Regions from separate parts of the Pseudodesulfovibrio thermohalotolerans genome, predicted to be linked through region 1. Evidence: predicted binding sites of a transcription regulator. Region 1 holds the regulator's gene; each other region holds the start of a gene.

Region 1 (3,280 bases):
CAAACTTTCGGCCTACCTTTTGGCTGACGGACAGAGGAAATTCTCGGCCGACAGCGTTGAGCGAATCGTTGCCGAGGGCAGTGTTCGAGCCAAGAAGGGCAACACCGAGGGAACCTGCGGCAGACTGACCTATCTGGTCGGCCCGCAGCTTCTCAAGATGGAACAGAATCCCAAGTTGCAGGACGGCCCCAATTCCCTGACGGGCGAAGTCATCAATTTCCATATCAAGGACGACCGGTCGGAGGTCATAGGCGGCGAGCAGCGCGTCAAGGCCATCTTCATGACCCCCGGCAACATGAAGGTGCAATAGCCATGGGCGAAGGTCTGCGCGCAACCAACCTGTCCAAGCGGTACGGCCAGAAAGAGGTCGTGCATGGCATCAACATCGAGCTCAACTCCCGGGAAGTCGTCGGCCTGCTTGGCCCGAACGGCGCGGGAAAGACCACGACGTTCTACATGCTTGTGGGCATCGTGCAGCCCAATACCGGGGTGGTCACCCTGGATGGGCAGGAGCTTACGGACAAACCGCTGCACGAACGCGCCCGGCTTGGGGTAAGTTATCTGCCGCAGGAAAGCTCCATCTTCAAGAAGCTGACCGTGCGCCAGAATTTGGAGATCATTCTCGAACAGACCTCCATGACTTCCAAGGAGCAGCGGGCGAGGGCGGATGAATTGCTTGAGATGTTCACCATCACCAAGCTGGCGGATCAGGCGGCCATGTTTTTGTCCGGCGGTGAGCGGCGCAGGCTGGAGATTGCCAGGGCGCTTATTCTCGACCCGCAGTTCATTCTTCTTGATGAGCCATTCGCGGGTATCGACCCCATCGCGGTCATCGACATCCAGGAAATCATCTCCGTACTCAAGTCCATGGAGATCGGTATTCTCATTTCCGACCACAACGTTCGGGAAACTTTGAATATTTGTGACAGAGCCTATCTCGTTTACGAAGGTACGGTCATTCTTGAAGGGGCTCCGACCGATATCGTGAAGTCCAGCCGAGCCCGGCAGATTTATCTGGGCGAAGATTTCCGGCTCTGATTCACCGCCCACATCTTTTTTTAGCTTTCTCGATTTACACTGTACCCAAAGGTTGGTACACTTTTTTCATACCATAATATATTCGATTGATTGCGAATAGAAACAGGATGTTATCACAATGGTGTTGCATCCTTTAATTCGTTGTGGCATAGTTCAACCGAAAGAAATGGCAAGCCGAGCAAAAAAAATTTCTTTATCCGGCAGCCGATAAACGCAACCCTAAGCGAGTGACGAATCATGGGATTGGAACTTCGACAACAGCTCAAGCTCTCACAGCAACTGGTCATGACGCCCCAGTTGCAGCAGGCCATCAAGCTGCTGCAACTCTCCCGTCTTGAACTGTTGGAGACGGTGCAGCAGGAATTGTTGGAGAATCCTTTCCTGGATGAGACCGAAACCGAAACCGAGGTATCGGACAAGTCCGAGGTTCTGACCGAGTCTCAGGCCGAAGAGGAACTGGTCCGCAATGCGGATTGGGAGAACTATCTCGGCGAATTTTCCTCCACCTCCAAGCAGGCGTTGTCCCGCGACCTGGAAGTGCCTGAGGAGGGCGTTTCCTTTGAGGCGCGGTTGGCTTCCAAGCCGTCCCTGGAAGGCCATCTCAATTGGCAGATGCGGCTTTCCAGTTTCAGCGAAAGCGAGCTTGCGATTGGTGATGTCATCCTCGGCAATCTTGATTCCAACGGCTATCTCCAGGCTTCCATGGAAGAGTTGACCGCCATGGTTCAGGCTTCCGAGGAGGAGATTGAGAGCGTACTCACTCGCATTCAGCATCTCGATCCCGTCGGGGTGGGCGCGCGCACTCCGCAGGAGTGTCTTCTGGTTCAGATGGAGGTTCTTGATTACGACGACCCGATCCTGGTGTCCCTCGTGCAGGACCATCTGGAAGATCTGGAAAAGAACCGCTACAAGCCCCTTGCCCGCAAGTTCAAGATTTCCATGGAAGAGCTCAAGGAGTATTTGGATCTTCTCCAGACCCTGGACCCCATGCCGGGCGCCAATTTTTCCAGCACTGAGCCGCACTATGTCAGCCCTGATGTCTTCGTCTACAAATACGGGGAAGATTTTGTCATCATTCTTAATGAAGATGGGATGCCCCGTTTGCAGATGAACACCTTCTACATGGACTCCATGAAGGGGGCGGCCGACAAGGAAAAGGAATACTTTCAGGAAAAGATGCGCTCCGCCGCGTGGTTGATGAAAAGTCTGTACCAGCGGCAGCGAACCTTGTATAAAGTAGTTGAAAGTATTGTCGGTTTTCAAAGAGCCTTTTTCGAGGAAGGCGTAACAAAGCTCAAACCCCTGATCCTCAAGGAGGTGGCTGAGGATATAGAGATGCACGAGTCCACCGTGAGCCGGATCACTACCAGCAAGTATGTTTCGACTCCTCATGGAATTTTCGAGTTGAAGTTCTTCTTCAACTCGGCCCTGGACCTCAATGACGGTTCCCAGGTGGGTTCGGAGAGCGTCAAGGCGCTCATCAAGCAAATGATCTCGGAAGAAGACACGAAGAAACCGCTCAGTGACGAGAGAATCGGCGAAATCCTCCAGGAAAAGCTGGAAGTGAATATCGCCAGGCGCACGGTCGCCAAATACCGCTCGGCCATGGGCATTCCTTCTTCTTCCAAACGCAAGCAGTATTTCTAGATTCTGCTTGCCGCAAACGCAACCAGGAGGCAGCGTATGAACATCAGCTTCACTTTCAAGAATTTCGAGCCTTCCGATCACCTCAAGGGGTACGCGGAAAAGCGTTTTGAAAAGGTAGCGAAATACGTTTCCGATGCGGAAGCAGATCTCCAGGTCAATTTGTTGGTCGACAAGTTCCGCCACAAGGCGGATGTGATCCTGAACTCGGATCGCATTCATATCTCGGCCTACGAAGATTCTGAAGATATGTATTCGACCATCGACATGGTCCTGGACAAGCTGGAAGCCCAGCTCCGCAAGATGCGGGAAAAGATGAAGAACCGCCCCAGACAGGCGCGTCCCAATAAAATGGCGCAGATGAACTACCTGTCCTTCGAGGAAGGCGGCGGTGCAGCTCCAACCATCGTTGGCTCCGACGCATACGAGCCCAAGCCCATGTCCGTGGACGAGGCCGCCATGCAGTTGGATGCCCTTGAAAATGAGTTCCTGGTGTTTCGCAATTCGGAGACCGAAGGCGTTAACGTCATATACAAGAGAAAAAACGGCGATTACGGACTGATCGACCCCGGTAACTAAGCATGAAACTCAGTGATTA
Region 2 (3,280 bases), 1.4 Mb from region 1:
GATCCGGCTCGACCGGCGCGCGATGCCGTCTGCCGGTCGAGTGGCCGGGCCGCGTCCTAGAAGCGGTCCTCGATGCCGAGCTGCTTGATCTTGTAGCGCAATCCGGCCGCGGTGATCTCCAGAATCCGGGCGGCCTTGGCCACATTGCCGCCCGTGACCCGCAACACGTTGCACAGGCATTCAGCCTCGTACCGCTGCATACACTGCTTGAGCGGGATGACGCTGTTCCGTTTGACCGTCCGGTAATCGAAATAGTTCCGTCCCGGCACCACGTCCTCGCCAGGGCTCGGCGTCTCCGCCATGGGGTTCGTGGATTCGGAGGCGCATGTGGCCTCGCACGCTTCGCGGAAGTGGCGCGGCAGGGATTGGCAGTCGACGACGTCCCGGTCGCCGAGCAGGGCGAGGCCGCCTTCGATGACGTGTTGCAGCTCGCGGATGTTCCCCGGCCAGTCGTAATCCTGAAACATTCGGAGGACTTCTGGGGTCACGTCGATGAGCGAGCCTTCACTCGCCTGCTTGGAGCGTTCGATGAACGTGCGAACCAGCAGGGGGATATCCGTCTTTCTGTCGCGCAGGGGCGGCACGGCGAGGCCCACCACGGCGAGCCGGTAATACAGGTCGCTGCGGAGGATGCCGTTCCCGACCGCGACCAGGGGCGTTTCGTTCAGGATGCTGATGACCCGCACATCCACCGGGATCTCCTTGCTGGAGCCGAGGCGGCGCACCCGTTTTTCCTGGAGCACGCGCAACAGCTTGGCCTGGAGCCCCAGCGGCATGGAGTTCAACTCGTCCAGAAGCAGCGTGCCGCCGTTGGCCTCTTCGAACAGGCCGGGTTTTTCCGGGGCGTCGGTGTACGCGCCCTTGGAGGTGCCGAAGAGGATCGCCTCCAGCAGGTTTTCCGGAATGGCGGCGCAGTTTTCGGCCACGAACGGCTGGTCGTGGCGGTCGCTTCCGGAGTGGATGGCCTGGGCGAACAGCTCCTTGCCGGTGCCGCTTTCGCCCCAGATCATGACGTGGGATGACGCCTTGGCCGCTGTACGGGCTTCGGTCAGCACGTCCGCCAGGCCGTCGTCCTGACCGATGATGCTGTCGAACGTGTAATAGGAGTAGGGGCGTTTGACGGTTTTTTTCGGCCGCCGCTTGGGATCGCTCAGCGAAGCCGAGCCGGTCCAGATGGTGAAGGCGATGACGCCGTCTTTTTTTCCGCGATCGTAGAGGGGGAAGAAATCAGAGACCGTGCTGGCGAGGTAATTGTTGGTGGTCTTGTAGAAGTAGCATTTTTTCAGGATGGGCCTGCTGTTCCGCAGACATTCGATGGTCGGGATGCAGTCCAGCTCGTGGGGCACATATAGTTTGGTGATGTGCTGCCCCTCCACCGGGATGCTGATAAAACCGTCGGCGCGCCGTTGGATGGGGTTCATATATTCACAAATGCCGTTGGCGTTCACCACGGCCACGCCGACGCCCAGGTCGTCCCAGATGGCGGTCATGGCCGGGGTTAGGACGCTTTCCCGGCTGACGTCGGCGAACTTTTCTTTGGAAAAATACAAAGGTTTCCTCCCCCCGCAAAAAGGACTGCGGCTTGTCAAGATCGCCTATAAACACATTGGCGGCACCTTAGAAAGAGAAAAATTTTTTTTCAAATAGAAAAATTTTTTTCTATAAATTAATTTTTTCACTCCGATTCTCGCGCTATAAAGAAAATAAAAATCTCAGTAATTCAGTATCTTGCTTGTTGTTGTCGGCGGCAAGCGTGTTCTGGCACACCCCGTGCTAGTGCGAAAAAGAACAAGCGAACGAACTTCACACATTAATCCGATTCAGAACATCATCAAGAGAATAGGAGATGGAAATGACGACTCTTTCCGTTGTGAATACGACCGACAATCAGGCCGAGGCCAAGGGCTACGGCATCAATTGGGACACCGCCGAAAAGCGGGCGAAGGAACTCAAGGACTACCTGATGGCTGCGCCGCAGATCATGGACCCCGAACGTCTGAAGTTCCTTCTTGAAGTATATGAAAAGCATCAGGGCGAGCCGGTTGTCTACATCCGCGCCAAGCTGCTGGAGCGCGTCCTGACCGGCAAGAAGATATTCCTGGACGGCAACCCCCTGGTCGGCACCCTGACCGGCGTTCGTGCGGGCGTCTACGCCTACCCCGAGTGGAACGTCTCCTGGATCAAGGAAGAAATGCAGATGGCCAAGATGGCCTCCCTGGGCGAAATGAAGATTCCCGCCGAGACCCAGGATTTGCTCGAAAAGACCTACAAGCTCTGGAGAGGCCGCACCTGCATCGACCAGAACAACCAGATGTACAAGGAAAAGTACGGCGTTAACCCGAAGCAGTACGCCAAGGCGGGCATGTACTACGAGAACGTTTCCGTTGCTTCCGGTTCCGGCATCGCCGATTACGGCCTGGTCCTGAACAAGGGGCTGCGCTACCTCATCGACGACGTGAAGAAGCGCCTCGAAGAGTGCCCGACCACCCTGGCCGACAGGGACCGGATCGACCTGTACCGCTCCATGCTCATCACCTTCGACGCGGTCATCGCCCATTCCCATCGCTACGCCGACCTGGCCGAGCAGACCGCTGCCGAGGAAGCCGATCCCAAGACCAAGGCCGAGCTGCTTGAGATCGCCGAAATCTGCCGCCGCGTGCCCGAGCATCCGGCCCGCAACTTCCGCGAAGCCATTCAGTCCTTCTGGTTCCTCCACCTCTGCGTTGCCACCGAGCAGATGGCTTGCGCCGTCTCCCCGGGCCGCTACGGCCAGTACATGTATCCCTTCTTCAAGAAGGACATCGACGAAGGCAACCTGACCCGCGAGCAGGTCCTGACCCTGCTCAAGTTCCAGTGGATTCGCCATCTCGAACTCGGCGAGTACCAGGGCAACTCCTACGCCCTGACCCTGTCCGGCCACACCGGCCAGTCCATCACCATCGGCGGCGTGGACGCAAACGGCGAAGACGCCTGCACCGAGCTGGAGGAGCTGCTTCTCGAAACCCAGATCCAGATGCGGAGCATTCAGCCCACGCTGACCCTGCTGTACCATCCCAAGATCAAGGATTCCTACATGCAGAAGGTCGTGGAGTGCATCCGCGGCGGTTCCGGCCAGCCTCAGATCCTGAATAACAACGTGGTCGTCCAGCGTACCCTGGCCCGCTTCGCCCAGTACCCCGACGGCATCACCCTGGAAGACGCCCGCAACTGCGGCAACTACGGCTGCGTGTCCACCGGCGTGTGCGGCAAGGGCAGCTTCATCACCCAGGAAGACCAGCCC
Region 3 (3,280 bases), 730 kb from region 1:
ACCATGACGTTTTCCAGGACGTTGAGGGTGGGGAATAAATTGTATTCCTGAAAGATGTATCCGATGTTGTCGAGCCGGATTTTGCTCAGGTCCTGCTGCGAGAGGCCGGAGATGTCCCGGCCCGCAACGCTCAGGGAGCCGGAGGTGGGCTTGAGGATGCAGCCCATGATGGACAGCAGGGTGGTCTTGCCGCTGCCCGAGGGGCCCATGAGCATGAGCACCTCGCCCTGGACTACGTTGAGAGTGGCGTTGCGCAGGGCATATTCCTGATTGCCTTCGGGGCCGTAAGCCTTGGAGATGTCGCGCAGTTCTATGGCTGTTTTCGCTGTCATTCTATCTCCCCTTGAAGACCAGGATCGGGTCGAGGGTCATGACCTTGCGGATGGAGATCAGCGCGGAGCCGATGCACATGAACAACGTGAGAAAGAACATGCCGCCGGCCAGCAGTGGCGGGATAACGATGGCCGTGGCGGAAAAGTCGCTGAACCGGGAAACCATGATTGAAATGGCGATGCCGAAGCCGTAGCCCAGCACGGCGCTCAGGGATGCCTGGGCGAGCAGGATGCTATATATATATGAATTGGGCGCGCCCATGGCCTTGAGGGTGGCGAATTCAGAGATGTGGTCCAGGGTGGTGGCGTAGAGGGTCTGGGCGACGATGACCGTGCCGACCACCATGCCGAGGAACGCGGCGATAAGGATGCCCGCGCCCGCGCCGGTGTTGAACATCCAGTATTCTTGGGTCTTCCAACTGAATTCCGGGGTGGTGTAGGCGTCCACGTCCTGCACGTTGGCGCGGATGGCGTCGCGCAGCGCCTCCGGGGAGACTCCCTTGTCCGCTTTTACCAGAATGTAAGTGAATTCACCGGGTTTCAGGTTCGAAACACGCCAGGCCGTGTCCAGGGACGCGAACACAAAGGGCGATGTGGTGAAGGATCGGATGCCCTGGGTGAATCCGACCACGCGCGCCCGTTTGTCGTTGATCTCAACGACCTCCCCCTGTCTCGGAACGCCGAGTTTATCCACATAGAGCTGGTCCGGGATGATTCCGTCCCGCAGGTCCAGAAGATCGGTGGAGCCTACCACCATTCCCCATGGCCCGCCCATGCCCTTGGCCGGTTCGAAGCCGACGATCTGGATGGACTCCTGGCCGCCGTCCGGCCGTTTCCAGTTCGCGAACTGGGTGATGAACTTCGAGGCCGAGGCCACGCCGGGAACCGACAGCGTGTCGTAGTACTTGCTCTCCTTGAGGGGCAAGGCGATGTCGAAGTTTTTTACCCCTGGAGACGTGACCCAGACATCGGCCCCTGAGTGGTCGATGACCGAGGAGATGGTGATGGTAAAGCCGAGAAACAGCCCCACCTGGATGGTGATGAGGACCACGGAAAAGACGATGCCGGTCAGGGTGACGACCAGGCGAAGCTTGTCGTGGAAAAGGTTTTGGCAGGCAATGGTGGCGATCATGGCAATTTGTTCGTTCTCCGATAAGTAAATCCGTTAGCAAATTTCGGGCCGGGGTGCCAACCGGAAAGATGTTCCTTATCCGTTCCGCGAGCGCCTCATGAATCGATTTCGTGAAAGATATGCGCAACGGACGTCTTGATGCGTGGTCTCCGAAGAAAGGAGCGGAAAAAAGGCCCTTGGAACGTCAAATAGTCCGGCAAAACCGGACATTTTAATTTTACAAAGTGTATCATGTTGGAATCGTGGATATTTATTGTGGATTTAATGATATCCGCAACGGTGGATAGAAACGGTCTATCGAAAACTGCAAATCTAATAGACGGAATCATCAATACGCTGGAACAGCAAGTTTGGTGGAGCAAATCAGGATGGAGGCCTGTGGAAAACTTTTTAGGGTTTTTCTAGAGATAAACGCCGGTTGCGTCTTCCGAATATTAAGCTCCCGTCGACCTAATTTCACCAGGATAAAAAAGTCCGATTAAACCAGACAAATTGCTGTCCGAAGGGGGGTACGCTTGAGGGGTGAACATTACAACTTGTTGATTTTATGGGAACTATTTGTCTGAAATAACGCTGGCATGATTCTGGCTATTTGTAGGGCTGCTGAATACGGAAACGAAGCATCATTCTGGGAGGATGCCGTGAAACTCACAAGATTCCTGTATCTGACTTTGATTATAGTCCTTCTCGCTGGCTGCGGTAACAACGACATCGACAAAATGTTGGGCGAGGGCGAGCAATATCGTGACAGCGGCAATTATTCCGGCGCCATTGTCATTTACAAAACCATCCTTGAAAAGGATCCCAATCAGTTGCAAGCCCGTCTTGGGCTGGCGCAGTCCTACCTGGCCACCGGCAAGCTGGATCAGGCCCGCAAGAATTTCGACAAGTATAAGCTCCAGAATCCTTATGACAAGGAATTGAACTACGATCTGGCCCGCCTCGAAAGGTTGTCCAAGAACCGCTCCAAGGCTTTGGAGCTTGTTGAGGCCTATTGTTCGGCCAACCCCAAATCCGTGGACGGCGCTTTGCTTTACGGCAGGCTGCTGCTTGAGGATTCCGATACCGAGGGGGCCGAGAAGTGGTTCAACAAGGCCGTCGAGCTTTCCCCTGACAACAGCGAGGCCCACATCGGGCTGGCCAGGGTTTACAGGGCGCAAGGACGCATCGCCGCCGCCGACAAGGCCATCGCCGATGTGCTGGCCAAGGACCCGACCAACCGCGAAGCCCTTTATCTGCGGGCTTCCAGCGAATTGGAGCGGGGTGACAAGGAGGCCTATCGCGCGACATTCACTTATATCAGCGACTCCCATCCTTCCGACGTTTATGCGAAATACATCAAGGCCCAATCCCTGCTTGAGCAGCAGGAGTACGGCAAGGCCGCGGAGCTGGCCAAGCAGCTCAACGCCATGGCCCCGAATCTGCCCTACGGACAGAAAGTCACCGGGATGTCCATGTATCTTCAGAAGCAGTACCAGGAGGCCATCAACGCTTTTCACAAGGCCGTGACCCTCGCTTCCGACCCCGAGTCCCATTTCTTCCTGGGGTTGAGCTATTACGCAGTGGGCGATCTGGAAACGGCGATCAGCCATTTGCGGGTGGCCGCGGACGGCCCTGGCAATTTCCTCAAGGCGCGGGAGATGATCTCCATGATCCTGCTCCAGCAGCACAGGGTCGACGAATCCATGGCCGAGGCCCGCAAGGTGCTTGAGAAGGACGCGGACAACGTCGTAGCCCGGATGACCCTGGGCGACGCCCTGACCATGAAGGGCGAAAGAGAAAAGGCCATCGAGCAATACGAGGCCGTGGCCAAGAG

The links. The regulator sigma-54, encoded in region 1, starts transcription at its own class of promoters, with help from an activator protein. The targets are predictions, from matches to a motif close to CTGGCACGGNNNNTGCTT.
Region 2: the regulator sigma-54 is predicted to act here: its motif matches at 1,759-1,776, upstream of LF599_RS16425 (glycyl radical protein).
Region 3: the regulator sigma-54 is predicted to act here: its motif matches at 2,038-2,055, upstream of prsT (XrtA/PEP-CTERM system TPR-repeat protein PrsT).

What each region holds. Positions count from the first base shown of each region.
Region 1 covers NZ_CP120635.1:2,070,753-2,074,032, reverse strand. Annotated here, with positions in the region: gene lptA (lipopolysaccharide transport periplasmic protein LptA) at 1-310, shown strand, start outside; gene lptB (LPS export ABC transporter ATP-binding protein) at 313-1,038, shown strand; gene rpoN (RNA polymerase factor sigma-54) at 1,276-2,685, shown strand; gene hpf (ribosome hibernation-promoting factor, HPF/YfiA family) at 2,722-3,261, shown strand; gene LF599_RS09840 (PTS sugar transporter subunit IIA) at 3,264-3,280, shown strand, end outside.
Region 2 covers NZ_CP120635.1:3,506,662-3,509,941, reverse strand. Annotated here, with positions in the region: gene LF599_RS16435 (sulfite exporter TauE/SafE family protein) at 1-2, shown strand, start outside; gene LF599_RS16430 (sigma-54 interaction domain-containing protein) at 57-1,550, opposite strand; gene LF599_RS16425 (glycyl radical protein) at 1,853-3,280, shown strand, end outside.
Region 3 covers NZ_CP120635.1:2,798,436-2,801,715, reverse strand. Annotated here, with positions in the region: gene LF599_RS13155 (ABC transporter ATP-binding protein) at 1-332, opposite strand, end outside; gene LF599_RS13150 (ABC transporter permease) at 334-1,464, opposite strand; gene prsT (XrtA/PEP-CTERM system TPR-repeat protein PrsT) at 2,106-3,280, shown strand, end outside.